DNA from 4 places in the Streptomyces sp. RPA4-2 genome. Region 4 is predicted to be linked to each of the others. Evidence: riboswitches for the same ligand, from Rfam matches in the RefSeq annotation. Region 4 holds a riboswitch; each other region holds the start of a gene.
The links. Region 4 has a riboswitch for thiamine pyrophosphate ahead of HEP85_RS33425 (cytosine permease). Riboswitches for the same ligand answer to the same signal wherever they lie in the genome.

Region 1: linked by a shared signal. The riboswitch ahead of thiO (glycine oxidase ThiO) and the one ahead of HEP85_RS33425 (cytosine permease) in region 4 are both predicted to bind thiamine pyrophosphate.
Region 2: linked by a shared signal. The riboswitch ahead of thiC (phosphomethylpyrimidine synthase ThiC) and the one ahead of HEP85_RS33425 (cytosine permease) in region 4 are both predicted to bind thiamine pyrophosphate.
Region 3: linked by a shared signal. The riboswitch ahead of HEP85_RS28460 (thiamine ABC transporter substrate binding subunit) and the one ahead of HEP85_RS33425 (cytosine permease) in region 4 are both predicted to bind thiamine pyrophosphate.

Annotation. Positions count from the first base shown of each region.
Region 1 covers NZ_CP050975.2:2,704,729-2,712,131, forward strand. Annotated here, with positions in the region: gene metF (methylenetetrahydrofolate reductase [NAD(P)H]) at 1-821, opposite strand, end outside; gene thiE (thiamine phosphate synthase) at 978-1,622, opposite strand; gene HEP85_RS11605 (Rv2175c family DNA-binding protein) at 1,718-2,083, opposite strand; gene HEP85_RS11610 (NAD(P)/FAD-dependent oxidoreductase) at 2,401-3,633, opposite strand; TPP riboswitch at 3,930-4,041, shown strand; gene thiO (glycine oxidase ThiO) at 4,039-5,217, shown strand; gene thiS (sulfur carrier protein ThiS) at 5,214-5,414, shown strand; gene HEP85_RS11625 (thiazole synthase) at 5,418-6,212, shown strand; gene pknB (Stk1 family PASTA domain-containing Ser/Thr kinase) at 6,519-7,403, shown strand, end outside.
Region 2 covers NZ_CP050975.2:4,687,736-4,695,138, forward strand. Annotated here, with positions in the region: gene HEP85_RS20420 (metallophosphoesterase) at 1-599, shown strand, start outside; gene HEP85_RS20425 (hypothetical protein) at 781-1,650, shown strand; gene HEP85_RS20430 (VWA domain-containing protein) at 1,766-3,238, opposite strand; gene thiC (phosphomethylpyrimidine synthase ThiC) at 3,394-5,223, opposite strand; TPP riboswitch at 5,216-5,372, opposite strand; gene HEP85_RS20440 (YibE/F family protein) at 5,444-7,030, shown strand; gene HEP85_RS20445 (SsgA family sporulation/cell division regulator) at 7,114-7,403, opposite strand, start outside.
Region 3 covers NZ_CP050975.2:6,472,856-6,480,258, forward strand. Annotated here, with positions in the region: gene HEP85_RS28450 (helix-turn-helix domain-containing protein) at 1-942, shown strand, start outside; gene rlmN (23S rRNA (adenine(2503)-C(2))-methyltransferase RlmN) at 1,105-2,211, shown strand; TPP riboswitch at 2,251-2,369, shown strand; gene HEP85_RS28460 (thiamine ABC transporter substrate binding subunit) at 2,447-3,541, shown strand; gene HEP85_RS28465 (iron ABC transporter permease) at 3,517-5,196, shown strand; gene HEP85_RS28470 (ABC transporter ATP-binding protein) at 5,196-6,311, shown strand; gene HEP85_RS28475 (LAETG motif-containing sortase-dependent surface protein) at 6,560-7,243, opposite strand; gene HEP85_RS28480 (LOG family protein) at 7,393-7,403, opposite strand, start outside.
Region 4 covers NZ_CP050975.2:7,639,280-7,646,682, reverse strand. Annotated here, with positions in the region: gene HEP85_RS33440 (Lrp/AsnC family transcriptional regulator) at 1-419, opposite strand, end outside; gene HEP85_RS33435 (ArgE/DapE family deacylase) at 584-1,858, shown strand; gene thiD (bifunctional hydroxymethylpyrimidine kinase/phosphomethylpyrimidine kinase) at 1,911-2,723, opposite strand; gene HEP85_RS33425 (cytosine permease) at 2,815-4,209, opposite strand; TPP riboswitch at 4,199-4,293, opposite strand; gene HEP85_RS33420 (maleylacetate reductase) at 4,398-5,477, opposite strand; partial or broken gene HEP85_RS33415 (6-chlorohydroxyquinol-1,2-dioxygenase) at 5,483-5,617, opposite strand; gene HEP85_RS33410 (alanine racemase) at 5,818-7,038, opposite strand.

The sequences.
Region 1 (7,403 bases), 4.9 Mb from region 4:
AGCAGCTTCGCGCAGAACTCCGTCGCGAACTCGATGCCAATGGAGCGTACAGCCGCCGGATCCTCTTTGGCTGTGAGGATCCGCTCTTTCAGGACGTCCGGGAACGAAGCGTTACTGAGCTGCGGGAGCCGTTCCAGCATCTTCACACTCGTCACCGGCATGACCTCGGGGATCACCGGTGTCGCGCAGCCCGCCGCCGCGACCCGGTCGCGCAGCCGCAGGTACGACTCGGGCTGGAAGAACATCTGCGTGATCGCGTAGTCCGCGCCGGCCCGGCACTTGTCGACGAAGTGTGAGACGTCCGCGTCCCAGTCGGCGGAGCGCGGATGCATCTCGGGGAAGGCGGCGACGCCCACGCAGAAGTCGCCGGACTCCTTGATGAGTCGGACGAGTTCGGCCGCGTAGGTCAGGCCCTGGGGATGCGGGACCCAGTCGCCCATGGGATCTCCGGGCGGGTCACCGCGGACCGCGAGCATGTTCCGGATCCCCGCATCCGCGTACTGGCCGATGATGTTGCGCAGCTCGGCCACGGAGTGGTTGACGGCGGTGAGGTGGGCCACCGGCGTGAGCGTGGTGTCGGCGACGATCTGCTCGGTCTCCCTGACCGTGCCGGCGCGGGTGGAGCCGCCCGCTCCGTAGGTCACGGAGACGAAGTCGGGGGCGACGGCCTCGACCCTGCGCAGCGCGTTCCACAGGTTCCGCTCGCCCTTGGGGGTCTTCGGCGCGGAGAACTCGAACGAGTACGTCTTCTTGCCGGACGCGAGCATGTCGCTCACGATGCGTGCGCGGTCAGTCCTGGTGGAGGCAGATCCGAGGGCCATACTCGCAGGTTAGCCAGGGGGCGCCGGTCCCCCAACCGAACCGGAAAGAATTGTCCGATTCGTCGGGTTCTTGTCCACCCCTCGGACAGAGCGCGGGACGACCCGACGGGCGGCGGGACGGTCCGGCGCGCCACGGGCGGGGCCGGCTCCGCGCGGTCAGGCCTGCCGCAGCCGCTTCGCGAACTCGGCGGCCGCCGCCGCGGGGTCGTCCGCCTCGGTGATCGCGCGGACGACGACGACACGGCGGGCGCCCGCCTCCAGCACTTCGTCGAGGTTGCCCAGGTCGATGCCGCCGATGGCGAACCAGGGGCGGTCGGTGCCGAGCGCGGCGGTGTGGCGGACCAGGTCGAGGCCCGGTGCGTGGCGGCCGGGCTTGGTGGGAGTGGGCCAGCAGGGGCCGGTGCAGAAGTAGTCCACGCCCTCCTGGACGGCGGCGGCCGAGGCCTCCGCCGCCGCGTGCGTGGAACGGCCGATCAGGACTTCGTCGCCGAGGATGGCGCGGGCCGCGGGGACCGGGAGGTCGCCCTGGCCCAGATGGAGTACGTCGGCGCCGACCGCGTGGGCGACGTCCGCCCGGTCGTTGACCGCGAGGAGCTTGCCGTGGCGGGCGCAGGCGTCCGCGAAGACCTGGAGGTGCTCCAGTTCCTCGGCCGCCTCCATGCCCTTGTCGCGCAGCTGCACGATGTCGACGCCACTCGCCAGGACGGCGTCCAGGAACTCGGCGAGGTCGCCCTGGCGCGTGCGCGCGTCCGTGCAGAGGTAGACGCGGGCGTCGGCGAGGCGGGCGGCGTTCTCGGGCATGCGTGGGTCCCCCGTGGTGCTGCGGTGCGTACGGACCACGGCGGCCGGGGTGGCCCGGGGCCGGCCGTGGTCCGTACGCCGGACGTGTTGTCGGATCAGACGGCGAGCGCCTGGGCGCGACGCTTCACCTCCGTGCCGCGATTCTCGCTCAGCGCCTGCGCGGGGGTGCCGGGCAGGGTCGAGTCGGGGGTGAAGAGCCACTCGAGCATCTCTTCGTCGGTGAAGCCGTCGTCCCGCAGGAGCGTCAGGGTGCCGGTGAGGCCCTTGACGACCTTGTCCTCGTCGATGAAAGCGGCGGGGACGTGCAGCGCGCGGTTCTCACCACGGCGTACGGCGATCAGCTGGCCTTCCTTGACCAACTGCCGGACGCGGGTCACCTCGACGCCGAACTGTTCGGCGATGTCGGGGAGGGTGAGCCAGGCGGGGACGAGAGCATCGATCTTTGCGTCAATCTCGGTCACGGGACAAGCCTGCCATCCCGGACTGACACTCGGTACCCGAGCGCCACCCGTCCCGCGTCAGAAGCGCGTGAATCTTGCGGAATTCCGCCGAATTCCGGCGCGGTGGAGCGTGCGCGGGCCACGCGGCGAGCGGGCCCGGCGGGTTTGCTCGCCCGACCGTCCGCCGCCCGGTTGCCTGGCCGCCTGGCCGCCCGGCGGCCATCGGGCGAGCGGCCCGGCGCAATTCCTCGCCCCGGCCGCCCGGCCGCCACCCGGTGAGGGAGCCCACCGGACCGGGTCCGCCCCCAGGCCGCCCGAACGGAGGCCTCGGTGCCCGCCTAGCCCATGGCGTCCTTCAGCGGACGTGACGGATCCGACAGGATCTCCGGGGCCAGCGGCATGCCCGCCTCGATCAGGCGGCGGCCCTGGGCCAGATCGCGGGGGCGGCCCACCGCCAGGAGCGCGACCAGTCGGGAGTCGCGCAGCCAGCAGACCGTCCAGGCGGCGCCCGAGGAGTCGCCGCGCCAGACGGTCGTGTCGGCGGGCGCGTGGTGGCCGACGTACTGGACGAAACGGCCGAACTGCTCGGACCAGAAGTACGGAACCGGGTCGTACGCCACCGGGGCCTCGCCGATGATGTTCGCCGCCACCGTGCGCGGTCCCTGCAGGGCGTTGTCCCAGTGGTGGACGAGAAGGCGCTCCTCGTACCGGCCCGAGGGGAAGGAGGCGCAGTCGCCGACCGCGTAGACGTCCGGCACGGAGGTGCGCAGGTGGCTGTCGGCCACGACCTCGCGGTGGGCTCCGAGCTCGATGCCGGAGCCGGCCAGCCAGGCGGTGGCGGGCCGGGCGCCGATGCCGACTACCACGGCGCCCGCGGGCACCCGGGACCCGTCGTCGAGCACCACGGCACCGGGCTCGACGCGCTCCACGCGCGCGTGGGTGCGCAGCGAGGCCCCGCTGTCCGCGTACCAGGCGGCCATCGGCGCGGCCACCTCGGCGGGAAGCGCCCCGGCCAGCGGCCGGTCGGCGGCCTCGACGACCGTCACCGCGCACCCGGCCTTGCGCGCCGCCGTGGCGAACTCGGCGCCGATCCAGCCCGCCCCGACCACCACGATGTCGTGCTGCCGGGCGAGCACGGGGCGCAGCCGTTCGGCGTCGTCCAGGGTGCGCAGGAGATGGACGCCGGGCATGCCCTCCGCGCCGGGGAGCTGGATCGGTTCCGCGCCGGTCGCCAGGACCAGGAGGTCGTAGGGCACCGGTCCCGTGGCGGTGTCCAGCTCGTGGTCCCCGGGGCGCAGGCCCAGCGCTTCGCAGCCGAGCCTCAGTTCGATGCCCAGTGCCTCGAAGTCGATGTCGAAGGCGGAGTGCTCGGCCTTTCCGAGCAGCACCGCCTTGGACAACGGCGGCCGGTCGTACGGCTGGTGCGGCTCGGCGCCGATCAGTGTCACGCCGCCGGTGAATCCCTGTTCGCGCAGGGCGACCGCGGTCTGCACGCCGGCCATGCCCGCGCCCGCGATGACGACCCGGCGTGCCGTAGGCCCCTGCTTCTGCGCCTGCGTCTGCTCGCTCACCTGATCACCATAGACACCTGACAATCCGTCAGTCAGCGGACGTGCTCGGTGACCTGTTCCACAATGCGACCCGGTGTCGGCGGGTCCGTCCGGCGCGTGCGGCCTGTGCGGGGTGTTCAGGGTGTTCGATCTGCCGGATCTGCCCGATCGGTACCACCACGTTCGTCCCGCCCGCCCGCCCACGGCTCCCCTCCCCGCTCTCCTCCAGCCGCAGCCGGACAAGGCCGTCGGGCGCCTGGGCGATGGACGGAGGCTCCCTTACTGAGGCATACGGCGGCGAGCTAGGGTGGTCGACGTAGAGCACTCGCGGGAGCCCGGACGCACCGGGCTGAGAGGGAGGCTGGCGGCCTCCGACCGTACGAACCTGATCCGGGTCATGCCGGCGAAGGGAGGGGCTGGACGCCCATGTCGCGTACACCGGCGGAGAGGTCCGTCACGTCCGACGTCCTGGTGGTGGGGGGCGGGATCATCGGCCTGGTCACGGCCTGGCGGGCCGCTCAGCGCGGGTTCACCACGACGGTCGTGGACCCGGAACCCGGCGGCGGGGCCGCGCAGGTCGCCGCCGGGATGCTCGCCGCCGTCACCGAACTGCATTACGGCGAGCAGACCCTGCTGGGCCTGAACCTCGCCTCCGCCCGCCGCTATCCGGACTTCGTCGCCGAGCTCACCGAGGCGACGGGCCAGGATCTCGGCTACCGCCGGTGCGGCACGCTGGCCGTCGCCCTGGACTCCGACGACCGCGCCCATCTGCGGGAACTGCATGCCCTGCAGATCCGCTCGGGGCTCGAATCGGAGTGGCTCAGCGGCCGTGAGTGCCGCCGGCTGGAGCCGATGCTCGCGCCCGGTGTCCGTGGTGGTCTGCGCGTCGACGGCGACCATCAGATCGACCCGCGCCGCCTCGCGAAGGGCCTGGTCACGGCGTGCGAGCGAGCCGGAGTGGTGTTCCACCGGACCTGGGCGGAGCGGCTGACGGTGGTCCGGGAGCGGGCCACCGGGGTCGTCACCGCGGGCGGCGACGGGCTGGCGGCGGCGCAGGTGGTACTGGCCGCGGGCAGCCTCAGCGGGAGGCTCGAGGGCGTGCCCGACTTCGTGAGGCCGCCCGTGCGCCCGGTGAAGGGGCAGGTGCTGCGGCTGACCGTGCCGAAGCGGTACGCGCCCTTCCTGAGCCGCACCGTGCGGGCCGTGGTCCGTGGCAGCCACGTCTATCTGGTGCCGCGCGAGAGCGGCGAACTCGTCGTCGGCGCGACCAGCGAGGAGCTGGGCTGGGACACCACGGTGACCGCGGGCGGCGTGTACGAGCTGCTGCGCGACGCCCATGAGCTGGTGCCCGGGATCACCGAACTGCCGCTCACCGAGACCCGGGCCGGACTGCGCCCCGGCTCGCCCGACAACGCTCCGCTGCTCGGCCCGACCGGGCTCGACGGACTGCTGCTGGCCACCGGCCACCACCGCAACGGCGTCCTGCTCACTCCCGTCACCGGGGACGTCATGGCGCACGTCCTCGCCTCGGGGGAGCTCCCCGAGGAAGCGCGTCCCTTCACTCCCCACCGGTTCAGCCCGACACGCACGGAGCAACCCGTATGAACATCCTCGTCAACGGCGAGCGCCGGCTCGTCGCCGCGGGCACCGCCCTCGACACGCTCGTCGCCACCCTCACGGCGGCGCCCTCCGGCGTCGCCGCCGCGCTCAACGAGACCGTCGTCCCGCGCACCCAGTGGTCCGCCACGTCCCTGCGCGAGGGAGACCGTGTCGAAGTCCTCACCGCTGTCCAAGGAGGCTGACCCATGGCCGACGATCCGTTCGTCCTCGGAGGTACGTCCTACTCGTCCCGGCTGATCATGGGTACGGGAGGTGCGCCCAGCCTCACCGTGCTGGAACGGTCGCTCGTGGCGTCCGGGACGGAGCTGACGACGGTCGCGATGCGCCGGGTGGATCCCGCGGCGCACGGCTCCGTCCTGTCCGTGCTCGCCCGGCTCGGCATCCGGGTGCTGCCGAACACCGCGGGCTGCTTCACCGCGGGCGAGGCCGTGCTGACCGCGCGGCTCGCCCGGGAGGCGCTCGGCACCGACCTGGTCAAACTGGAGGTCATCGCCGACGAGCGCACCCTGCTTCCCGACCCGATCGAACTGCTCGACGCCGCGGAGACACTGGTCGACGACGGATTCACGGTGCTGCCGTACACGAACGACGACCCCGTGCTCGCGCGGAAGCTGGAGGACGTCGGGTGCGCGGCGGTCATGCCGCTCGGCTCGCCCATCGGGTCCGGCCTGGGGATCCGCAACCCGCACAACTTCGAGCTGATCGTGGAGCACGCGCGCGTGCCGGTGATCCTCGACGCGGGGGCCGGTACGGCGTCGGACGCGGCGCTGGCGATGGAGCTGGGGTGCGCCGGTGTGATGCTCGCCTCGGCCGTCACCCGTGCGCAGGAACCGGTGCTGATGGCCGAGGGCATGCGGCACGCCGTGGAGGCGGGGCGTCTGGCGCGGCGTGCGGGGCGGATTCCCCGGCGGCACTTCGCCTCGGCGTCCTCGCCCGCGGAGGGCCTGGCGCGGCTGGATCCGGAGCGGCCGGCCTTCTAGGGCCTGCTGCGAAAGTCCCGTCGTCCGCCCGGAGGGCGGGCCTCACGACGCCCTGAACGCCGCTACGGGGGGATCACCGCCTGCCGTCACCGTGGGCCGTCTCGTCACGGGCTCCTCCCGGCGGCCCCGGGGCGGCGGTTTCCGGCCAGGGGGGAGCGGGTGGGGCTCCGGGTGGTGGGGCGCGCCGTCAGCGAAGTGGGCCGCGTCACCTCTTCGGCGCGATGTGCGTCACAGGTCGGCTGCAGTCCCGCCCCGGTACGGGCCACGACAGGAGGGTCGACGGCTACGGCTCGTAGACTCGCCTGCGTGGATACGACCCTTCAGGACCCGCTTGTCGGGCAGCTGCTCGACGGCCGCTATCGCGTCGACGCCCGGATCGCGGTCGGCGGGATGGCCACGGTCTACAGGGCCCTGGACACCCGCCTGGACCGCGTGCTCGCGCTCAAGGTGATGCACCCGACGCTGGCCGCCGACGTCTCGTTCGTCGAACGGTTCATACGGGAGGCCAAGTCGGTGGCCCGGCTCGCGCACCCCAATGTGGTCCAGGTCTTCGACCAGGGGGCGGACGGCTCGTACGTCTATCTGGCCATGGAGTACGTCGCGGGGTGCACCCTGCGCGACGTGCTGCGCGAGCGCGGGGCGCTCCAGCCGCGGGCCGCGCTGGACGTCCTGGAGCCGGTGCTCGCCGCGCTCGGCGCCGCGCACCGTGCCGGGTTCGTGCACCGCGACATGAAGCCGGAGAACGTCCTCATAGGGGACGACGGCCGGGTCAAGGTGGCGGATTTCGGCCTCGTACGGGCCGTGGACACCGTCACCCAGACGACGGGGTCCGTGCTCGGCACGGTGTCGTATCTCGCTCCCGAGCAGATCGAGCACGGCACCGCCGACACCCGCGTCGACGTGTACGCCTGCGGAGTCGTCCTCTACGAGATGCTCACCGGCGGCAAGCCGCACTCGGGTGACTCCCCGGCCCAGGTGATCTACCAGCACCTGCACGCGGACGTGCCGCCGCCGTCGGCCGCCGTGCCGGGCATGCCCTTCGCGCTCGACCAGCTGGTCGCCGCGGCCACCGCCCGCGATCCGGGCCTGCGCCCGCACGACGCGGTGACACTGCTCGGCCAGGTGCTGGAGGCGCGGGCCGGGCTCACCGCCGAGCAGCTCGACGCCGTGCCGCCGCAGGCCGTCACCGCG
Region 2 (7,403 bases), 3.0 Mb from region 4:
GCAAGGCGCTGATGGGCAACCACGAGCTGCTGCTGCTCGGCGCCAAGCGATTCGGCGACACGCCGGTGAACTCCGGCGCGGGCACGGCCACCTTCCAGGCCGCCTGGCTGCTCAACGGCGGCCAGAAGACCGACATGGACCGGCTCCAGGACCATCACCTGCAGTGGATGGCCCGCCTCGACGCCATGGAGGAGGTCGACGGGCACCTCCTGATGCACTCCGACACCACCGCCTATCTCGACTACGGCGACTCCATCGAAGCGGTCAACGACACCATCCGCGAAACCCTCACCCGCAACGACGCCGACGAGTGCTGGGACCTCTTCCGCAAGTTGACCAGGCGCTTCGCCTTCCGCGACGACGGCGGCGCCGAAGCCGTGCTCTCCCTGCTGGACACCTACGGCGGCACCCGGATCGTCCATGGGCACAGCCCCATTCCGTACCTGCTGGGCGAGGTCGGCTCGGAGGAGGGCGAGAACAGCCCGAGCCCCGTGGTCGAAGAACCCCATCTTTACGCCGACGGACTGGCCATCGCGATGGACGGCGGCGTGACCATGGCCGGAAAGCTGCTGGTCCAGCAGCTGCCCCTGGGTAGCTGAGCGCTCACCGGGCAGGCGTCCGCCACAAAGGACCACGCCGGCCAGGGGGCAATTTCTTGAAACCCCCTGTCACGGCGTGCCGTCACCGCTCTACCATCGGCTTATCCGTAGCAGGCTCCCCTCCGTTTCTGCCCAACGGCTCGTCAGCGTGCGAGCCATCAGCCCTACGGAGCATCGGGGGATGCAGATGAACAGCGTTCCGCAGCACCTGCTGAGTGAGGACCGCCAGGAATACGAGCGGATCCTCGATGAGGCGCTGCGCTCCGCCCCGTACCGCCCGGAACTCGCCGCTGTCGGCCGGCGGCTCAACCCCGAGCAACTGCGCACCATGGCGCTCAACGCCACCGCACTCATCACGGCGGCCGCGACGACCGAGTACGCGCACTACGTGAAGGTCCGCGAGGAACTGCGCCATCCGGCGCCGTCCACCCCAGCCGTCAGCGAGGAGATCGGCTCCACGGAGCCGGGCGTCGCCGCGGTGGGGCTCGCCACCACCATGGGAGAGGTCACCGAGACCGCCGGAGCCGGTGCCATCGCGGTCATCGCGGTGCTCGCTCCCGTTCTCGCCGGAACAGCCGCGGTGATCTTCCTGCTCGTCGGCTACCTGCTGAAGGTACTCGATCCCGAACAGACGTTCGCACAGACTCTCCTGACCACCGGGTGGGTCTTCGGCGCGGTCACGGCGGCCGCGATATTGGTCGCCGCGGTCGGGCTGCTGCTGACCGCACTGCGCAACGGCTCGTCCTCACTCCAGGCAGGAGCGCACGGCGAGCTCGACGAGGAGGTGGACCGGGCCAGGGAAGCCTGGCGGGATGCCCTGCTGGAGCGCGGCATCATGCCGTTCCTCCGGCACGCCCTCGCCGATCCCGGCGCGGCGGCACTCGACCGTCCGTCACCGACGCCCACCACCGGCCGCATGCCGCATCTCGGTTACAACCGGCCGGGGTTCAGCAGCCCCGACGGTGGGCCCGCGGCGGGCCCCCGGCCGAGCTTCTCCAGCCCGGACTTCACGAGCCCTGACTTCGGGGGGCCCGAGCACCAGCCGGAGTGACCCCGGCGGGCCGACACCGGGGGTGGCAGGAGGAACCGGGCCCGCGCTGCCGAAGCGCGGGCCCCGATCGGTGCCCGGCATGCCCGCGTACGGGCCACCGGGGCGGCCGGCGGGATCAGAGGATGCCCTCCCGCCGGGCCGCCGTGATCCAGGAGGGAAACTCGGAGAGCAGCCGGTCGTACAGCTCCGGGTCCGGAAGGCCGCCGATGTCGTCCACGGCGAAGAAGCCGACATTGTCGACGCGTCGGCCCGGCAGGGTGTCGAACCGCTCCAGCACGCCGTAGTTGGACCGGCCCAGGCCCACGAACTGCCAGAAGATCGGCTCGTCCACCGCTTCCCGCAGTTCCCGCTCGATCTCGTTGTTGCGATAGACGCCACCGTCGGAGAAGAACAGCACCAGGGTGGGATCGGCGGCCGGATGCTCCCTGACATACGTACGCACTTCGGCGATCGCCTTCTGCTCCTCGTTCTGGATGCCGACCGTCCGCATGTCCACCTGCCCGGCCAGCAGCCCCTTCCGCGGCTTCTTGCTCCGTCGGAAAAGGCTCAGCTCACCGACCCGGACGTGGAGCTTGAGCCACTCGGGCAACTCGCCGAGGGTCAGATCCGGCAGCCGGGCCGCGTGGGAGGCGAACGTCCACGCCTGCATCGCGCCGTCGTCGTCCAACTGCGCGGCCACGGCGGCCATCCGCTCCACCACATCGGCCACGACGCCCTTCGCGTAGAGGAAGGACATGGACCCGGACGCGTCCAGGATCAGCACCACACGCGCCGTGACACCCTCCGCTCCGTGCTTGCGCAGGCTGACCGCCACCTGCTCCTTGCGCAGGGAGAGCCGCTTGCGCATGTCCACGGGCAGCCGCTCCTCCCCCTTGCTCGAACGCGACGCGGAGGCCGGGGGTACCTGTGGTGCCGGAGGTGCCGGAGGTACTGGGGGTACTGGGGGTACTGGGGGAGTCCGGGGTGCCGGAGGAGCCTGAGGGGTCGGCGGGGCAGGCGCGGCGGCGGGCACACCCACGGGCGGCGTCCCCGGCGCCGAGGCGGGGAGGCCGGGCTCCTCGTCCACGCTGATGCCGAAGTCGGTGGCCAGACCCGCGAGTCCGGACGCGTACCCCTGTCCGATCGCCCGGAACTTCCACTCTCCGCCGCGCCGGTACAACTCGCCGCCGATGAACGCCGTCTCCGTCGTGGCCTCCATCTCGAAGCGCGCGAACTCCCGCCGCGTCCCGGCGTCGAGCAGCCGCAGTGTCAGCCCGGACAGCTGACCGAAGGTGCCGCCGTCGGCCGAGGCGCCCAGCACGACCCGCTCGATCTCCGGTTCCAGCGAGCGCAGGTCCACCTCGACCGTGTCGGTCGTGGCACCGGCGTCCCGCCGCTTCCCCAGGTGGCGTACGGCACCGGAGGCGTGCCGTGGCTGGTTGTAGAAGACGAAGTCCCCGTCGTCCCGGACCCGACCGTCCGCACCGAGCAGCAGGGCCGAGGCGTCCGCGTCCGGCGCGCCGGGACCCCCCGTCCAGCCGAGCACGGCCCGTACGGCCCCGACGGCCACCGGAAGGTTGGCGCCCTTGCTCATGGATGTCGATGTCATGGGCTCAGTCTGCCGACGGAACCCGGCCGTCCGCAGGGGGGAACTCCCGTGACATGCCGGCCCGACGGGTGGTGCCGATTCCTCCGCGGCCTTTCGGGAAGCGGTGCTCAGGGTGCGCCGGACCCTGAGCACCACTTCTCCGGAGCGTCGGTGCGTCAGTCCGCCAACGGCAGGTACACCCGGTTCCCGCTCGCCGCGAACTCCTTCGACTTCTGGAGCATCCCCTCGGCGATCTCCTCGGGCGAAGCCCCCTCGGCCGCGGAACCACCGAACTGCTCCGCGATGCTCTGGCTGATCTTCATGCTGCAGAACTTCGGGCCGCACATGGAGCAGAAATGCGCTGTCTTGGCGGGCTCGGCCGGCAGTGTCTCGTCGTGGAACTCACGTGCCGTGTCGGGGTCGAGGGCCAGGTTGAACTGGTCCTCCCAGCGGAATTCGAAGCGGGCGTCGGACAGCGCGTCGTCCCATTCCTGCGCGCCTGGGTGTCCCTTGGCGAGGTCGGCCGCGTGGGCGGCGATCTTGTAGGTAATGACGCCGGTCTTGACGTCGTCACGGTTGGGCAGGCCCAGGTGCTCCTTGGGCGTGACGTAGCAGAGCATGGCCGTGCCCCACCAGGCGATCATCGCGGCACCGATGCCGGAGGTGATGTGGTCGTACGCCGGCGCGACGTCCGTGGTCAGCGGGCCGAGCGTATAGAACGGAGCTTCATCGCAGATCTCCTGCTGAAGGTCGATGTTCTCCTTGATCTTGTGCATCGGGACATGTCCCGGGCCTTCGATCATCGTCTGTACCTGGAAACGCTTCGCGATCGTGTTGAGTTCCCCGAGCGTCCTCAACTCGGCGAACTGCGCGGCATCGTTGGCGTCCGCGATCGAACCGGGCCGTAGCCCGTCGCCGAGCGAGTACGTGACGTCGTAGGCGGCGAGGATCTCGCAGAGTTCCTCGAAGTTCTCGTAGAGGAACGACTCCCTGTGGTGTGCCAGGCACCAGGCCGCCATGATCGAACCGCCGCGCGAGACGATGCCGGTCTTGCGGTTCGCGGTGAGCGGTACGTACGGCAGCCGCACGCCCGCGTGGACCGTCATGTAGTCCACACCCTGCTCGGCCTGTTCGATGACCGTGTCCTTGTAGATCTCCCAGGTCAGCTCCTCGGCGCGGCCGTCGACCTTCTCCAGTGCCTGGTAGAGGGGCACCGTGCCGATGGGAACGGGGGAGTTGCGCAGGACCCATTCCCGCGTGGTGTGGATGTTGCGGCCGGTGGACAGGTCCATGACCGTGTCGGCGCCCCAGCGGGTCGCCCAGGTCATCTTCTCGACCTCCTCCTCGATCGAGGAGGTCACCGCGGAGTTGCCGATGTTGGCGTTGACCTTCACCAGGAACCGCTTGCCGATGATCATCGGCTCGATCTCCGGGTGGTTGACGTTCGCGGGCAGCACCGCGCGGCCGGCGGCGATCTCCTCGCGGACGACCTCGGGGTCGACGTTCTCGCGGACCGCGACGAACTCCATCTCGGGGGTGATCTCGCCGCGGCGGGCGTACCCGAGCTGGGTGACCGCCTCTCCGGGGCGGCCCCGACGCGGCTGACGCGGCCGGCCCGGGAAGACCGCGTCGAGGTTGCGGAGGCCCCCGCGCGGCGAGGTGTGCTTGATCCCGTCGTCCTCGGGGCGGACCGGACGGCCCGCGTACTCCTCGGTGTCGCCCCTCGCGACGATCCAGTGCTCACGCAACGGAGCGAGTCCCCTGCGTACGTCCGTGTCGACGGTCGGATCGGTGTACGGGCCGGAGGTGTCGTACAGCGTGACGGACTGCCCGTTGGTGAGGTGCACCTGACGGACCGGCACCCGCAGGTCGGGGCGCGAACCCCCGACGTATGCCTTGTGCCACCCGATGGACTGCCCGGTCCCCCTGAGCTCTTCGCCCAGGGACGCGGCCGACGGCTCGTCCGTCTGGCTGGAGGCAGGCGTGCGTACGTCCTTGTTGGTCATGAGACCTACTCCCTACGCCGGCATTACCCGGTAACAGGTTCAGCGGTCGACGCAGCGGCTTCCGTCCGCCGATGTTTCATGTGAAACATCGCTGAGACAGAGGTCAGCGCCCTCTCAGCCCGGTGCTCCGAGCTCCCGCGTGTGCAAAGGTGCTTCCACGCTAGCGTCATGTCTGGCGCGGTGAACAGAGGGCCCTCGCCGTTCTTGCGATGATCGGTCGGTGACCACGATGCAGCAGCCCCCGTTCCCGCCGTCCGAGCCGCGGCGCGGCTCCGGTCCCGGCGACGGCCATGGGCAGGGGCACGGGCACGGACAGGGCTCCGGAAACGGCCGCGGGCACGCCCACGGGCCGGATGGTGGCAACGGGCACGGACCCGGTGCCGGGCACGGACTGGGCGGCGGGCACGGATCGGGCGGCGGGCACGGACCGGGGGAGGGGCGCGGGCACGGACCGGACACCCTTCCCGCGCCGGGGCACTCGCACAGCCACAGTCATGGCCCCGCCGCGCCCGTCTCCAAGCATCTGCGCAAGGTCATCGCGGCCGTGCTGATTCCCTTCGCCGCGGCGGTCGTTGTGGGTCTCGTGGTGCTCTGGCCCGGCGGCGCCCCGTCACACGAACGCACGGGTGTCGGCTTCGACCGGCAGAGCCAGCAGGCCACGGTCACCCAGGTCGTCCAGGTGGACTGCAAGGCGGTGAACGCCTCGGGGGACACCCCGACCGGCGACACCTCCACCGCCGAGGGTTCCTCCGCCCAGCGGCAGGCGACGGGCGAGTGCAAGAAGGCGACGATCCGGGTGGACACCGGTAAGGACAAGGGGCGCACGTTCACGGAGATCGTCCAGCCCGACCAGTCACGGCAGTTGCACCAGGGCGAGAAGGTCGTGGTCGCGTACGAGCCCTCGGCGCCCAAGGATCTGCAGTACTCGGTCACCGACGTGAACCGGAAGTTCCCGATGGCGCTCCTCGCCGGGATCTTCGCACTGGCCGTCGTGGTGGTCGGCCGGATGCGTGGGCTCATGGCGCTGATCGCGTTGGCCGTCAGTTTCCTCATCCTGACGTTCTTCATCCTGCCCGCCATCCTGGAGGGGGCGAATCCGTTGGTCGTGGCGGTGGTCGGGGCGAGCGCCATCATGCTGATCGCGCTCTACATGTGCCACGGCCTGTCGGCCCGTACCTCGGTGGCCGTGCTCGGCACACTGCTCTCGCTGATCCTGATCGGTGTGCTCGGCTCGGTGTTCATCGGCTGGGCCGCCCTGACCGGCAACACCGACGACAACACCGGTCTGATCCACGGCCTGTATCCCTCCATCGACATGAGTGGTCTGCTGCTCGCGGGCGTGATCATCGGTTCGCTCGGTGTGCTCGACGATGTGACGGTGACGCAGACCTCGGCGGTCTGGGAGCTGCACGAGGCCAATCCCACCATGGGCCGGCGCGGCCTGTACCGAGCGGGCATCCGGATCGGCCGCGACCACATCGCGTCGGTCGTCAACACGCTCGTCCTGGCGTACGCGGGAGCCGCGCTGCCGCTGCTGTTGCTCTTCTCGATCGCGCAGAGCAGCGTCGGCGCGGTCGCCAACAGTGAACTGGTCGCCGAGGAGATCGTGCGCACCCTGGTCGGCTCGATCGGCCTGGTCGCCTCGGTCCCGGTCACCACCGCGCTGGCGGCCCTGGTGGTCTCCGCGGACCGCACCGGGACTCCGGGCCTCTCCACGACGGCCACAGGGCCCGTGGCGCCCGTACGGGAGCCCGTGGGGGCCCGGGGACCGGTCCGGGGCGGCAAGGGCCGTCGCCGCAAGCACTGAAGCCACCGCGCGCCCGCCCCGGGTGTGCAGAAGCGTTCCTCCACAGAGTGCGGAAGCGTTCCTCCGCGAAGGCGCGGGAACGTTCAGCCCGCGCTCTGCTCCTCCGCCAGGATGCGGTCCAGCGCCTCGTCGAGATGGGTGTCGAAATCCGCGAGGGAGCGCTCCTGCCCCAGCGGTACGAGCTTGTCGGTGCGATCGAGGAAGGCCACCAGCGGCGCCGCGCCGGACCGGAACAGAGCGTGGTCGCCGCCCACCTGAAGCCGGATCAGTACCTCGCCGAACGCGTCCGGATCGGCGGGCGCGATGTGCACATCGCCGTCGCCGCACGGCCGGCCCACGCCGTCGATCAGCAGCTCCCGCCCGAACGCCCAGG
Region 3 (7,403 bases), 1.2 Mb from region 4:
CAGCCGAACTCCACCGCGACGCTGCTGTCGGATCTGCTCGCCGTACCGCGGGCCCACGTCGACAAGACCTTGTCCCGCCTGGTCGAGTGGGGACTGGTGATCGGGTCGGCGGACGAGCGGTTCACCGCCGCGCCGCCGGCTATGGCGTTCGGTGCTCTCATCGCCCAGCGCCGAGAGGGGCTGCGGATGGCCGAGCAGGCACTGGTGACCCTCGCCGAGGAACACCGGGCGGCGATGACCGGGAACAGCATCAACGATCTGATCGAAGTCGTCACGGGCCGCGACGCCATCCGCCATCGCTTCCTCCAGGTGCAGCAGGCGGCCCGCACGCAGGTCCGCAGCTTCATCACCGCGCCGTTCCTCGCCGTCCCGCCCGACGAGAACACGGCCGAACCCATGGCCATCGGCCGCGGCGTGCACTTCCGCGCGGTACTGGACCGGGCCGTGCTGGCAGAGCCGGGCATCATCACCGACGCGATCGATTCACTGCGCAACGGCGTGCAACTGCGGGTCACCGACCAACTGCCGATGAAACTCGTGCTGGCCGACGCCGACCTCGGCCTGGTGCCGCTCGCGGTCACACCGGCCGGAGAGCCCGGCGCCGTACTGCTGCACCGCAGCGGCCTGTTGGACGCGTTGGACGCGTTGTTCGAGACGGTTTGGCGCACCGCCCACCCGCTCGAGCTGTCGGCTACCGGCACAGAAGCCGAAACCACCGTGGCGCTCGGCGCGGAAGATCCGACCGACCTCGACCGGAGGATCCTCGCGCTCCTGCTGGCCGGCCTGACCGATCAGACGACCGCTGCACAGCTGGGCCTGTCACAGCGCACGCTGCACCGACGCCTGCGCCACCTCATGGACATGGCCGGGGTCCGTACCCGGATGCAGCTCGGCGGTCACGCCGTCCGACACGGCTGGGCAGCGCCACCTGTGCCGAACTAGCAGGCGTCAGGAGGGTCCGACCGAGGACCGCGCCGGGCCGTCTCTGGGCGGTACCCGGGCCGTGCGAGGGCGACCGAAGCCGACAGGCGGTGCCCAGGGGTGACCGTCCCCACCCCGCTGCGGCCTGGGACGGTCGAGTTGATCTGCGACACTGGAAGGGTTATGCCGAAGCCCGGAGAACTCACATTCGTCGCCCCCCGCGGAGCCAAGAAGCCGCCGCGGCACCTTGCCGATCTCACGCCCGCCGAGCGTAAAGAGGCGGTTGCCGCGATCGGGGAGAAGCCGTTTCGCGCCAAGCAGCTCTCGCAGCACTACTTCGCGCGGTACGCGCACGACCCCGCGGAGTGGACGGACATCCCGGCCGCCGCGCGAGGCAAGCTCCAGGAAGCGCTGCTTCCCGAGCTGATGACCGTCGTGCGGCATCTGTCGACCGACCAGGACACCACGCGCAAGACCCTGTGGCGGCTCTTCGACGGCACGCTCGTCGAGTCCGTGCTGATGCGCTACCCGGACCGGGTGACCATGTGCATCAGCTCCCAGGCGGGGTGCGGGATGAACTGCCCGTTCTGCGCCACCGGCCAGGCCGGCCTCGACCGGAACCTGTCGACCGGCGAGATCGTGCACCAGATCGTGGACGGCATGCGGGCGCTGCGGGACGGGGAGATCCCCGGAGGCCCCGCGAGGCTGAGCAACATCGTCTTCATGGGTATGGGCGAGCCGCTGGCCAACTACAAGCGGGTCGTGGGCGCCATCCGCGCGCTCACCGACCCCGAGCCGGACGGCGTCGGACTCTCCCAGCGCGGCATCACCGTGTCGACGGTCGGACTGGTCCCGGCCATCCACCGGCTCTCCGACGAGGGCTTCAAGTGCCGCCTCGCCATCTCCCTGCACGCACCGGACGACGAGCTGCGCGACACCCTCGTCCCCGTGAACACGCGGTGGAAGGTGCGGGAGGTGCTCGACGCGGGCTGGGAGTACGCGGCCAAGTCGGGGCGCCGGCTCTCCATCGAGTACGCCCTCATCCGGGACATCAACGACCAGGCGTGGCGCGGTGACCGGCTCGGGCGGCTGCTCAGGGGCAAGCCCGTGCACGTCAACCTCATCCCGCTGAACCCGACCCCGGGCTCGAAGTGGACCGCCTCGCGGCCCGAGGACGAGAAGGCGTTCGTCGAGGCCATCGCGGCCCACGGCGTGCCGGTCACCGTCCGGGACACCCGGGGCCAGGAGATCGACGGGGCGTGCGGCCAGCTCGCGGCGACCGAGCGGTAGTCTGACCCGGCACGTACATTTTCATATTCCGACATCTTCATATTCCGACAGGGGAGCGCCACAGCGCTGAGAGTGCGGCAGCCGGGGCACCGGTGGGCCGCAGACCCTCTGAACCTCGCCCAGGTCATTCTGGGTAGGAAGTTCGGGCATCACTCAAGCTGTTGCGCCCTGCCCGGGAACCGCCGAGTTCCCGGGCAGGGCCGCGTCTCTTCCTGGTCACCCCAGGAGGAATTCAGTGAGCACCAAAGCGAGCACCAAGAGGCGGACGGCCGCGGCCGTGGTCGTCGCGCTGGGCCTCGTCACGCTGTCCGCGTGCGGCTCGTCCGGCTCCGGCGACAAGGCCGCCGGCTCCCGGACCGTGACCCTCGTCAGCCACGACTCCTTCGCCTACTCCAAGAGCGTGCTGCACGCCTTCGAGCAGGAGTCGGGCTACAAGGTCAGGATCCTCAAGGACGGAGACGCCGGCCAGGCCGTCAACAAGGCCATCCTGACCAAGGACAACCCGCAGGGCGACGTCTTCTTCGGCGTCGACAACACCCTGCTCTCCCGCGCGCTCGACAACGGGCTGTTCCAGCCGTACGAGCCCAAGGGCTCCGACCAGATCGTCCAGCGCTACCGGGTCGACGAGGACAAGCACCGGGTCACGCCCATCGACTCCGGCGACATCTGCGTCAACTACGACAAGGCCTACTTCAGCAAGCACCGGCTGGCGCCGCCCACCTCCTTCGACGACCTGGTCAAGCCCGCGTACAAGAACCTGCTCGTCACCGAGAACGCGTCCACGTCCTCGCCCGGCCTCGGTTTCCTGCTCGGGACCGCCGCGAAGTACGGGGACGCCGGGTGGCAGGGCTACTGGAAGAAGCTCAAGGCCAACGGCGTGAAGGTGGTCGACGGCTGGGAGCAGGCCTACAACGACGAGTTCTCGGGGTCCGCGGGCGGCAAGAAGGCCAAGGCCGACCGGCCGCTGGTCGTCTCGTACGCCTCCTCCCCGCCCGCCGAGGTGATCTACGCCGACCCGAAACCGAAGACCGCGCCGACCGGGGTCGCCGGCGGCACCTGCTTCCGCCAGGTCGAGTACGCGGGGCTGCTGAGCAACGCGAAGAACACGAAGGGCGGCAAGGCGCTCCTCGACTTCCTGATCAGCTTCAGGTTCCAGCAGGACATGCCCCTGAACATGTTCGTGTACCCGGTCCGCGAGACCGCCAAGGTGCCCGAGGTGTTCGTGAAGTTCGGCCCGCAGGCCGAGCACCCGGAGACCCTGGCCCCGGCCGAGATCGCCAAGAACCGTGACCAGTGGGTCAAGTCGTGGACCTCGCTCGTACTGAAGTAGGCGAGGCGGCGCCCAGGAGGCGCGGGAGCGCGACGCGGCTGTGGCTCATGGCCCTGCCGGTCGTGTTCTTCGGCGTCTTCTTCGCCTACCCCGTCGCGGCGATCGTGGCCCGCGGTCTCAAGGCCGACGGGGTCTGGCGGCTCGGACGCATCGGTGAGGTGCTCGGCCGGTCCGACATCCGGCACGTGCTGTGGTTCACCACCTGGCAGGCGCTCGCCTCGACAGCGCTCACACTGCTGATCGCGCTCCCCGGCGCGTATGTCTTCGCGCGCTTCGACTTCCGGGGCAAGCAGGTGCTGCGCGCGGTGGTGACCGTCCCGTTCGTGCTGCCCACCGTCGTCGTCGGTACGGCGTTCCTGGCGCTGATCGGCCGCGGCGGACTGCTGGACGGCCTGTGGGGCGTCCGGCTCGACACCACCGTCTGGGCGATCCTGCTCGCGCACGTCTTCTTCAACTACGCGGTGGTCGTCCGTACGGTCGGCGGGCTCTGGTCGCAGCTCGACCCGCGCCAGGAGGAGGCCGCGCGCATGCTCGGCGCCTCCCGGTTCGCGGCCTGGCGCACGGTGACGCTCCCGGCCCTGAGCCCGGCCGTCGCCGCCGCGGCGCTCATGGTCTTCCTCTTCACCTTCACCTCGTTCGGGGTGGTCCAGATCCTCGGCGGGCCGACCTTCTCCACCCTTGAGGTGGAGATCTACCGGCAGACCTCGGAGATCTTCGACCTCGCGACGGCGGCGGTGCTGACGATCATCCAGTTCGTGGCCGTCGGCGCGATCCTCGCCGTCCACGCGGGGACCGTACGCCGCCGGGAGACCGCCCTGCGTCTGGTGGCCCCGGAGACGACCGCCCGCCGGCCGCGCGGGGCCGGGCAGTGGGCGCTGCTCACGGGAGTGGTCGCGAGCATCGCGGTCCTGCTCGTGCTGCCCCTCGGAGTCCTGGTCCAGCGGTCCCTGGACACCCCCGGGGGCTTCGGATTCGGCTACTACAGGGCGCTGGCCTCCGACGACGGCGGCATCTTCCTGGTGGCCCCGATCGAGGCGATCGGCAACTCGCTGGAGTACGCCCTCGCCGCCACCGCGATCGCCGTGGTCATCGGAGGTCTGGCGGCCGCCGCGCTCACCGGCCGCGCCGGTCGTCTCGTGCGGGGGTTCGACGCACTGCTGATGCTGCCGCTCGGTGTGTCCGCCGTGACCGTCGGTTTCGGGTTCCTGATCGCGCTGGACGAGCCGCCGCTCGACCTCAGGAGCAGCTGGATCCTGGTGCCGCTCGCGCAGGCGCTGGTGGGTGTCCCCTTCGTCGTACGGACGATGCTGCCCGTGCTGCGGGCCGTGGACGGACGGCTGCGGGAGGCGGCGTCGGTGCTCGGGGCCTCACCGTGGCGGGTGTGGCGGGAGGTCGACCTGCCGATGGTGCGGAGGGCGCTGCTGATCGCGGCGGGGTTCGCCTTCGCCGTGTCGCTCGGCGAGTTCGGGGCGACGGTCTTCATCGCGCGCCCCGACAACCCGACGCTGCCGGTCGCGGTCGCACGGCTGCTCGGGCGCGCCGGTGACCTCAACTACGGGCAGGCGATGGCACTTTCGACGACCTTGATGGTGGTGTGCGCGGTGGCGCTGCTGCTGTTGGAGCGTATGCGGACCGACCGGACAGGGGAGTTCTGATGGCGAGGCTCGTCACGAAGGCGACGTCTGGGACGACGGGTGCGGGTGCGGGTGCGGGTCCGGGGGCGGCGGCGCCGGAGGTCCTGCTCGGCGTCGAGGCGGCGACCGTACGCTTCGGTGACCGGCCGGTGCTGGACGCCGTCGATCTGGAGGTCGCCGAGCACGAGATCGTGTGCGTGCTCGGACCGAGCGGCAGCGGCAAGTCCACGTTGCTGCGGGCGGTGGCCGGACTGCAGCCGCTCGACGCGGGACGTGTGCTCCTGACCGGCCACGACCAGGCGGGGGTGCCCGCGCACCGCCGGGGCGTCGGGCTGATGTTCCAGGACCACCAGCTCTTCCCGCAGCGCGACGTGGGCGGCAACGTCGCCTTCGGGCTCCGGATGCACGGGGCGTCGAAGGAACAACAGACGCTGCGGGTCGGTGAGTTGCTGGACCTCGTCGGGCTGCCCGGCGCCGCCCCCCGGGCCGTCGCGGCCCTGTCCGGAGGCGAGCAGCAGCGGGTCGCGCTGGCCCGTGCCCTCGCCCCGCGCCCCCGGCTGCTGATGCTCGACGAACCACTCGGCCAGCTCGACCGCTCGCTGCGCGAACGACTGGTCGTCGAACTCCGGCAGCTCTTCGGACAGTTGGGCACGACCGTGCTCGCGGTCACGCACGACCAGGGCGAGGCCTTCGCGCTGGCCGACCGGGTCGTGGTGATGCGTGAGGGGCGGATCGCCCAGTCAGGTACGCCACTTGAGGTCTGGCAGCATCCGGCGGACGAGTTCGTGGCACGCTTCCTCGGCTTCGACAACGTCGTCGACGCGACGGTGACCGGCCGGGTCGCGGACACGCCATGGGGGAAGCTTCCGGTACCGGAGGGCGCGCCAGGGGGTCCCGGCACGCTGCTCGTGCGGCCCGCGGGCGTACGGCTGGTCGCTCTCGCCGACGGGCTGCCGTGCACGGTGACCGCACGCACCTTCCGGGGCACCCACGTAGCCGTCCATCTCCAGCCGGAGGGCGCGCCGCAGCTGGAGGCTGCCTGCGCGCTGCGGGAGGCGCCCGCGCCCGGCGACCAGGTCGCGGTGGCGTTCGACGCGGCCGAGGTCGTCGTGCTCGGGGAGTCCTCGGCCGGGTAGACCTCCGATCACCGCCACGGGGACCGAGGCGCCCGCGCATCACCGTGACCGGCCCGCGCACGCCATCGGGACGCGAGGGACGGCAGAGTCCTGTACGGACCCGAGGACCACTGTCCCCAAGCAGCCCCCGCCGTCCTCACCGGTCGCCTTCGGGCGGTGGACGCCCTTCGGACAGCGCCCCGCACAGACGTGTGGCCCGCCCCCTGCGGGAGGGGACGGGCCACACGGTCCTACAGGCGTGGTGCGGTTCAGCCGGTCTTCGAGGCGCCGCGGCGGCGCATACCGAAGAAGACCGCTCCGCCGCCGACGACCACGAGGGCACCGGCGATGCCGGCGATCATCGGGGTGTTGGAGTTGGCACCGGTCTCGGCGAGGTTGGAGTCACCGACCGCGGGGGACGGGGCGTTGTCTCCCGGCGTCGCGGGCGCGGCGCTGCTCTCCGACTCCGACGGGGTCGCGGAAGCCGACTCCGAGGGGGCGGGCGAGGACGAGGTCTCCGACGGCTTCGGCGTCGGAGAGGGTGACTCGTCGGACTTGCACGCCTCGGAGGGCGTGGTCAGCTGGGGTGAGACGTCCTTGTCGACGATCTTCCCGGCCGTGACGTGGACACGGTACGTGGCGTTGGGCGCCCAGTCCTCGGAGAAGGTGACAGTGGCGCCCTCGCGGGTGCCCTTGACCGTCTCGGAGCCGACCTGGCGGGCGTCCGCGCCGTTGGTCTCGAGGAAGACGGAGACCGTGGCCTCGACGCCGGAGGCGTCGGTGTCGGTCACGGTGATGATGCCCTTCCCGTTGTCGTCGCACGAGGCGACGGCCGAGAAGTCACGGATATTGCAAGCAAGTGCGTTGCCGGCGACACCGAGCGCGAGCGCGGCCGTGGCGGAGGCAACACCGAGGATGCGCACAGAACGTGCGGTACGGCGAGATATGGACACGATTGCCCTTCACAGATTGCGCAACTGCGGGGGGTTTGAGGGGGGTTCTGCTGTGGCAACAGGACTCCCTTAGGCCACACAGGTCTATAAGTGCCAGCTAAGTGCTGTCAATGCATATGCCCTGCCGTGCCGTCGGCTTTGCCATGTCGTTAACCACCGA
Region 4 (7,403 bases):
ATCAGCCCGGACAGCACGATCACGCTCTCCGTCCGCTCGATGACCCGGGCCTCGCGCACCTGCTGGATGGCCCGTTCCAGGTGCGGGATGTCCAGGGCCATCAGGTGCACCATCGCGTCGGCGGCCCCGGAGACCGTGTAGGCCTCGACCACCTCCGGCACGGCCTCCAGGGCCCGCCGCAGTTCGGCGGGGGTCGGATTGCCCTTGCAGTACACCTCGGCGAAGGCCTCGGTCCGCCAGCCCAGCGCCTGGGTGTCGACGAGGGCCGTGAAGCCGCGGATCGTACCGTCGGCCACGAGCCGGTCCAGGCGCCGCTTCGCCGCCGGTGCCGAGAGCCCGGCGGCGCGGCCGATCTCCGCGTACGTGCTGCGCGCGTCGCTCAGCACACACCGCACGATGTCCTCGTCGATGGCGTCCATGGCCAAGTCGCTCACCCTCTCGCCGCGCAAGAAATCACCACGCAGGCCCAGTCTTCACAAGAAATCGATCCTAGACGGAAACAAACGGCGATTGTTTGCGTACCGGAACTGTTCGTAGCATCCTCACGCCCCCTCGTCGTCCACCCGCGAAAGGAGCGTGTGGCATGCGCGCAGTGCTCAGTGCCGAGGAGTCCGCCGCCGTGGAGGCGGTCGACGAAACGGCCGTCGCCACGATGCTGCTCGACACCCTGGCCGTGCCCAGCGTGACGGGAAGCGCGGCCGAGTCCGAGCTGCAGCACCGCCTGGCGCGGGACCTCGGCCGGTCCGGCCTGGACATCGACCTGTGGTCGATGGATCTGCCCGCTCTGCGCGCCGAGCCCGGTTTCCCCGGCATGGAGGTGCCACGCGACGAGGCATGGGGGCTCGTCGCGACGCTGCCCGGCGCCGAGGACGGTCCGACCATGATCCTCCAGGGTCATGTCGACGTCGTGCCGCCCGGTGACCTCGCGCAGTGGGCGGGCGCCCCCTTCGTACCGAGCCTCCGCGGAGACGTCGTGCACGGCCGGGGCGCCTGTGACATGAAGGCCGGGGTCGTCGCCAACGTCGCCGCGCTCGCCGCCATCCGAGCCTCCGGGGTACGGCTGCGCGGCAGCGTGGCGGGCCACTTCGTGGTCGGCGAGGAGGACGGCGGGATCGGGGCCTTCGGGACCCTGCGCCGTGGCCACACCGGCGACGCCTGCGTCATCAGCGAACCGACCGGCGGCACGCTGGTCACCGCGAACGCCGGCGCCCTGACCTTCCGGATCACCGTGCCGGGCCGGTCCACCCACGCGAGCACCCGTGACGCCGGGGTGAGCGCCATCGACGCCTACGCCCCCATCGCCGCCGCCCTGGCCCGGCTGGAGGCAACCCGCAGCGAGACGCCCGATCCGCTGATGGCCGAGTACCCCTTCCCGTACAGCGTCTCCGTCGGAATGCTCCAGGCCGGGGACTGGGCCAGCAGCGTGCCGGGGCTGCTCGTCGCCGACGGCCGGCTCGGGCTGCAACTCGGCGAGGACCCGGCCGCGGCACGCGCCGCGTTCGAACGCTGTGTGGCGGAGGCGTGCGCGGCCGATCCGTGGCTGCGCGGGCATCCCGCGGTCGTCTCCTGGCCCGGCGGCCAGTTCGCCAGCGGACGGCTCCCGGCCGGCCATCCCCTGCGCGAGACGGTCGGCACCGCGCACGCCGACGTCACGGGCGCGCCCTCGGCCCGGGAGCGCGGCGCCCCCTACGGGAGCGACCTGCGGCTCTACGCCGGGGCGGGCATAGCCACACTCCAGTACGGCCCCGGGGACGTACGCCTGGCCCACGGCCCCGACGAGCACGTGTCCCTCGCGGAGACGGTCGCCGTCGCCCAGGCGCTGGTCCTGGCGACACTGCGCACCGTGGGAACCCGGTAGGACCGGCGCCGGGAGGACGACGGACCCGGTAGGCCCACGGACCCCAGGACGTTCAGCGCCCCGCGCGCATCCGCCAGCCGTGGTCGACCGGTCCGAGTCCGGAACCGAGCGGGAAGCCCGCCGCGATCGCGCCCGTGACGTACTCCTTGGCCCGCCGCACCGCCTCCGGCACCGCCCGCCCGCGCGCCAGTTCCACCGCGATCGCCGAGGCCAGGGTGCAGCCGGTGCCGTGGGTGTGCCGGTTGTCGTGGCGCGGGGCCCGCAACCAGAGCTGTTCGGTGCCGTCGGTCAGCAGGTCGACGGCCTCGCCGGGCAGATGGCCGCCCTTCACCAGGACCCAGCGGGGACCGTAGGACAGCAGCCGTTCCGCGGCCCGGCACATGTCCCGCTCCCCCGTCACTTCGATCCCCGTGAGCTCGGCGGTCTCGTCGAGATTCGGCGTCGCCACCGTCGCGACCGGCAGCAGCGCGGTCCGTACGGCGTCCAGCGCGTCGTCGGCCAGCAGCCGGTCACCGTGCTTGGAGACGCTCACCGGATCCACCACCACGGGCGCGGCGACGTCCGACAGCAGCTCGGCGACGGTCTCGACGAGCAGCGCGGAGCCGAGCATGCCGGTCTTCACCGCCTGCACCCCGATGTCGTCCACCACGCTGCGGTACTGCGCGCGCACCGCCTCGGCCGGAAGTTCCCAGGCTCCCTGCACACCGAGGGAGTTCTGCGCGGTGACCGCGGTCAACACGCTCATCCCGTGCGCCCCGAGCGCCAGCATGGTCTTGAGGTCGGCCTGGATGCCGGCGCCGCCGCCCGAGTCCGATCCGGCGACGGTCAGGACGCGGGGCGGGGCGGCGGGGGTGTTCGAGGACATGGCGGGTTCGCTCCGTACGAGAGGCGAGACGGGTGAGAAGTGGCGGGCGGGGGTGCGGGGCGACCGGGCCCGTGACGGGCGGCGGCCGTGGTCAGCGGCGCAGCCGCAGCGGCGCGTACACCACGAGGGCCGCGAGGAACGCCACCCCGTAGGCGAGATCCGCACCGTGCAGGGCCCGGGCGACCGGACCGACGTACAGGCTGGTGCTCATGAACGGCACCGCCGCGGCGAAGGCGCCGACGAACGCCACCAGCGCGGGCCACCACGGCTGCGGGCGGGCGCTCTCGGCGGACAGATCCACCGGCGCGCCGGCGCGCGCCCTGGCCCGGACGAGCCAGTCGACGGCGACGATCGCGACGAACCCGGGGATCCAGTAGCCGACGAGCAGCAGCACGTTCTGGAACCGGGTCGTGGTGTCGGCGGCGTGCATCCACAGCACGAGCGGAAAGCCGAGTACGGCCGCCAGCGCGGCGGCGGCCGGACGCGGCAGGCGTACGCCCATGGTCTGCAGGGCGAGTGAGCCGCTGTAGTCGTTCATGGCGTTGCTGCTCAGGGCGGCCAGGGCCACGGCGAGCAGCCCGAAGGCGCCGAGGACACCGCCGCCGAGCAGGGTGTCGACGCCGCGGGCGGTCTGGTCGGTGAAGACGGAGGCGCCCCACAGGCCGAGCGCCTGGACGGCCACGAAGGACACGCTGACACCGGCGAGCGTGCACCAGAACATCCGCGGTCGGGACGCCGTACGCGGCAGATAGCGGCTGAAGTCGCTGGCGTAGGGGGCCCAGGACAGCGCCAGGCTGAGGGCGATGGTGCAGGTCAGGACGAAGGCCCCGGCCCGGTCGGCGCCGTGCGCGGAGGCGGTGGCGGCGGGGTGGTCGCCGTTCAGGAGCTTCACCGTCAGCGCGGCGAAGGCGGCGGCGAGGGCGAACGTCATCACGGTCTGGAGCCGGTGGATCACCTCGTACCCGAGGACGCCGAGCGCTCCCTGCGCGCCCATCATGACCAGCACACCCAGCCAGAACGGCCAGCCGCACAACTGCGCCAGCGCGTCCCCGCCGAACAGGCCGATCAGCGCGTCCCAGGCGATCGACGACAGCCACTGCAGCGCACCCGGCACCAGCACGGCCCGTCCGAACGCGAGCCGGGCGAGCGGCAGCTGTCCGGCGCCGGTCTGGCTGCCCCAGGTGCCGAGGTACGCCGTCGGCACCGCGCCCAGCAGGGTGCCCAGCACGACGGCGGTCAGCGCGGTGGCGAAGTCCAGGCCGAGCGCGACGCCGACGGTACCGGTGAAGACGCCGGTCATCGTCAGGTTGGGGGCGAACCACACGGTGAAGAGGCGGCCGGGGCCGCCGTAGCGGTGGTCCTCCGGCACCGGGGCGATGCCGCGCGCCTCGACGCGCAGATCCCCGGGGGCCTCGGGCATCCGCCCGTCGAAGACGCCCTGCGGGCCTCCGACGGCCACTTCACCACGGGCATACGGCAACGACATGAGACATCCCTCCGCCAGTCCTAACTGGTTCAGGTTCGACGGGTGTGATCTCAGCCCACGTGCGGGGCACCCCGTGTCCGGTTCGGCGTCAGGATAGCCCGGCCCGCGCGTACGTCCCAGGCAGGGGGCGCAGGGACCCACGCGAGGGAGCGCGAAGCCCGTGGATCGGCGTCGTTGCGGGCCGGCTCTCAGGAGCCGACGCGCGGCTCCCAGCCCTCGTACGCCGCTGTCAGCAGGCCCAGCACGCCGTGCGCGGTGACCTCGCGGGGGTTCGGGTACGCCTGGCCGGCGGCCTGCGCCGCGGCCACCGCCAAGTCGGCCTCCTCCAGGCCGAGTTCGGCGAGGGTGCTCGGCGCGCCCAGGCCCCTGGCGAGCTCCCGCAGGGCGCGCGGGACGTCGTCCGTGCCGAGCGCCCGGGACAGCGTGGCGATCGCCCGGGGCGCGGCGGACGCGTTGTAGGCGAGGACGTAGGGCAGGACCACCGTGTGCGTCTCGGCGTGCGGGAGGCCGAAGGTGCCGCCGAGGACATGGCACAGCTTGTGGTGCAGGCCCATGGTGGTGGCGCCGAGGCAGGCACCGCACAGCCACGCGCCGTACAGGGCGCGGCTGCGCGCGTCGAGGTCGCCGGGGGCGGCGGCCACGGCCGGCAGGGCGCCCGTCATCGCCCGGACCCCCTCCTCGGCCATGAGCGAGACGAGGGGCGAGGCGTCGGGCGCGTAGAGGGCTTCGACTGCGTGCGCGAGGGCGTTGACGCCGCTGGTCACCGAGAGGGGAACGGGGAGCCCGAGGGTGAGTTCGGGATCGTAGACGACGCTTCGGGGCTGAACGGCGAGGTCGCGTCCGGTGCGTTTGGCGCCGTCCTCGGTCAGACCCCACACCGGGGTCATCTCGGAGCCGGAGTAGGTGGACGGCACGGCGATCAGCGGCAGCCCGGTACGCAGCGCGATCGCCTTGCCGAGGCCGATCGCCGAGCCTCCGCCGACCGCCACGCAGCCGTCGGCCCGTATCTCGCGGGCCACCTCGACGGCTCGGGCGGCGACCTCGGCGGGTACGTGCATCCGGGCCTCGGCGTGCAGCCCCGCGCACTGGCCGCCCAGCGCGTCGGCGACCGCACGGGCGGTGACCTCGCCCCGGCTGCCGCAGACCACCAGCACCCGGTGCAGACCGAGCCGGGCGACCTCGCCGGGGGTCGCGGACACGGCGGCGCCGGGCCGGAAGACGACCCGGCCCGGCCGGGTCTCGTACGAGAAGTCGAGCGGGGTGTCCATGGCGCTCATGCCTGCTCCCGTACGAGGTCGAAGCGGGCGTGCCGGAGGGGGGCCGGGAAGCCGAACTCCCCTGCCAGGGAGGGGTCGTCGGTCTCGGCGACCTCCTGGACCAGGCCCTGCTCCACGGCGGACACGGCGTCGATGACGCCGGCCGTGAAGGCGGCCGTGGAGTCGGCCGTGGAGTCGTTCATGAAGGCGGTCGGGAGGTCTGTCGTGAAGTCGGTCGGTTCGACGGTCATGCCACTCTCCTGGTCCGGCGCACGATCCTGCCAGGCGTGTCCGAGGATGCGCCGCGATGCCCCCGACGGCAACTCCTGGTGTTCCGTCGCACGGTCATCGGTCATCGGGACCGGTCGCCGTCGGCGTCCGCGTCCAGGAAGTGGAAGCCGGGTTCCGGATAGCGCGTGTGGGCCCGGTGCGGGGCGGACGAGGTGTAGGCGCCCGCGAGGGAGAACACCACGCGGTCACCGGCCCGCAGGCCCTGGGCCCGGACGTCACGGACCAGGACGTCCTTCGGCGTGCTCAGCTGGCCGGTGAGGGTGGCACGCTCCCTCCGCACCACGGGACGCGGCCAGGAATACGGCCACGGCTCCACTTCGAGAACGGACCAGGGCTGGTCGTGCCGCCCGGTCACGGGGGTGCGCAGGTGGACGGCGCCGCCACGGATGACGGCGAAGTCCTCGCTGGAGCCGTGCTCGACGTCCAGCACCTCGCTCGCGTACCAGCCGCAGTACGCGGTCAGCGCGCGGCCGGGCTCGATCCGCAGCGTCAGTCCCGGGTGGGCCGTGACGAGCCGGGCGAGGCCCTCGCCGTACGCGTGCCAGTCGAAGCGGCGCTCGGGGCGGTCGTAGTCCACCGCCATACCGCCCCCGATGTCCACCTCGGTGAGCCGAAGACCGTTCCGGGCGGCCAGTTCCAGGGTCCAGGCGACGACGGACTCGGCCAGCGCCAGGTGTTCCTCGGCGTGCACCCCGTTGGCCAAGTGGGCGTGGACGCCTCGCAGTTCGAGGTTCGGATAGCTGCCGTCGGTGAGCAGGCCGACGATCGTGTCGGCCCGCGCCGGATCGAGGCCGGAGGCGGTGGCGGACCCGCCGCCGTCCGCCGTGAGAAGACCGTCGGGCACCGGGAGGTCGAACCGCGGCAGCACCGCCACCCGGCGGTCCGGAGCGTGCCGCTGGGCCAGCCCCGCCAGCATGTACAGCTCGTACTCGCTCTCGACCTGGAAGCGTGTCACGCCCCGCTCCAGCGCGTCCGCCAGCTCCGTCGGGGTCTTCTCCGTGCCGCCGAAGACCCGCGGACGGTCCACGACGGCCTCGGCCATGTGGGCCAGTTCGATGCCGGAGGACACCTTGTAGCCGTCGACGTACGGGCCGAGCTCGGCCAGGACCTCCGGTTCCCCGTTGGCCTGGACCGCGTAGTACAGCTCGACGCGATCGGGCAGGGCGGCTCTGACGGACGCGGCGTGGGCGCGCAGTGCCGCCAAGTCGTATACGTAGGCGGGCAGTTCCGTGGGCGACAGGGAGAGGATGCGGTCGCGCACCGCGCGCGGGGGTGTGATCATTGGGGCACTCCGGGTCGTATGGCGCAAGGTGTCGGCGGCACACGACGGGGGTGGCGAACGGCCGCGCGACATCGCCGACCGGCCGGCACGCGATACGGGGAGCGGGGGCACGCCGGATACGCGGAGCAGAGCCGCGGGCGCCACGGGGAGCGGGACCGCGCGCCCCACGGGGAGCAGGTCCGCGGGCGCCACGGGGCAGCCGGTATCTCTCCCGGGACGCGGGTGCGACGAGCGTGCCGGGTCAGCCGTCCGTGCCAGGTCCGTCGGCCGAGGCGAGGTGTCCGAGAAGGGCCGACCGAGCGTCCGGTCCAGCGGAATGAGCGGGGACCAGGAGAGCACCGCCGCCGCCCTCCGGCAGGCCGACG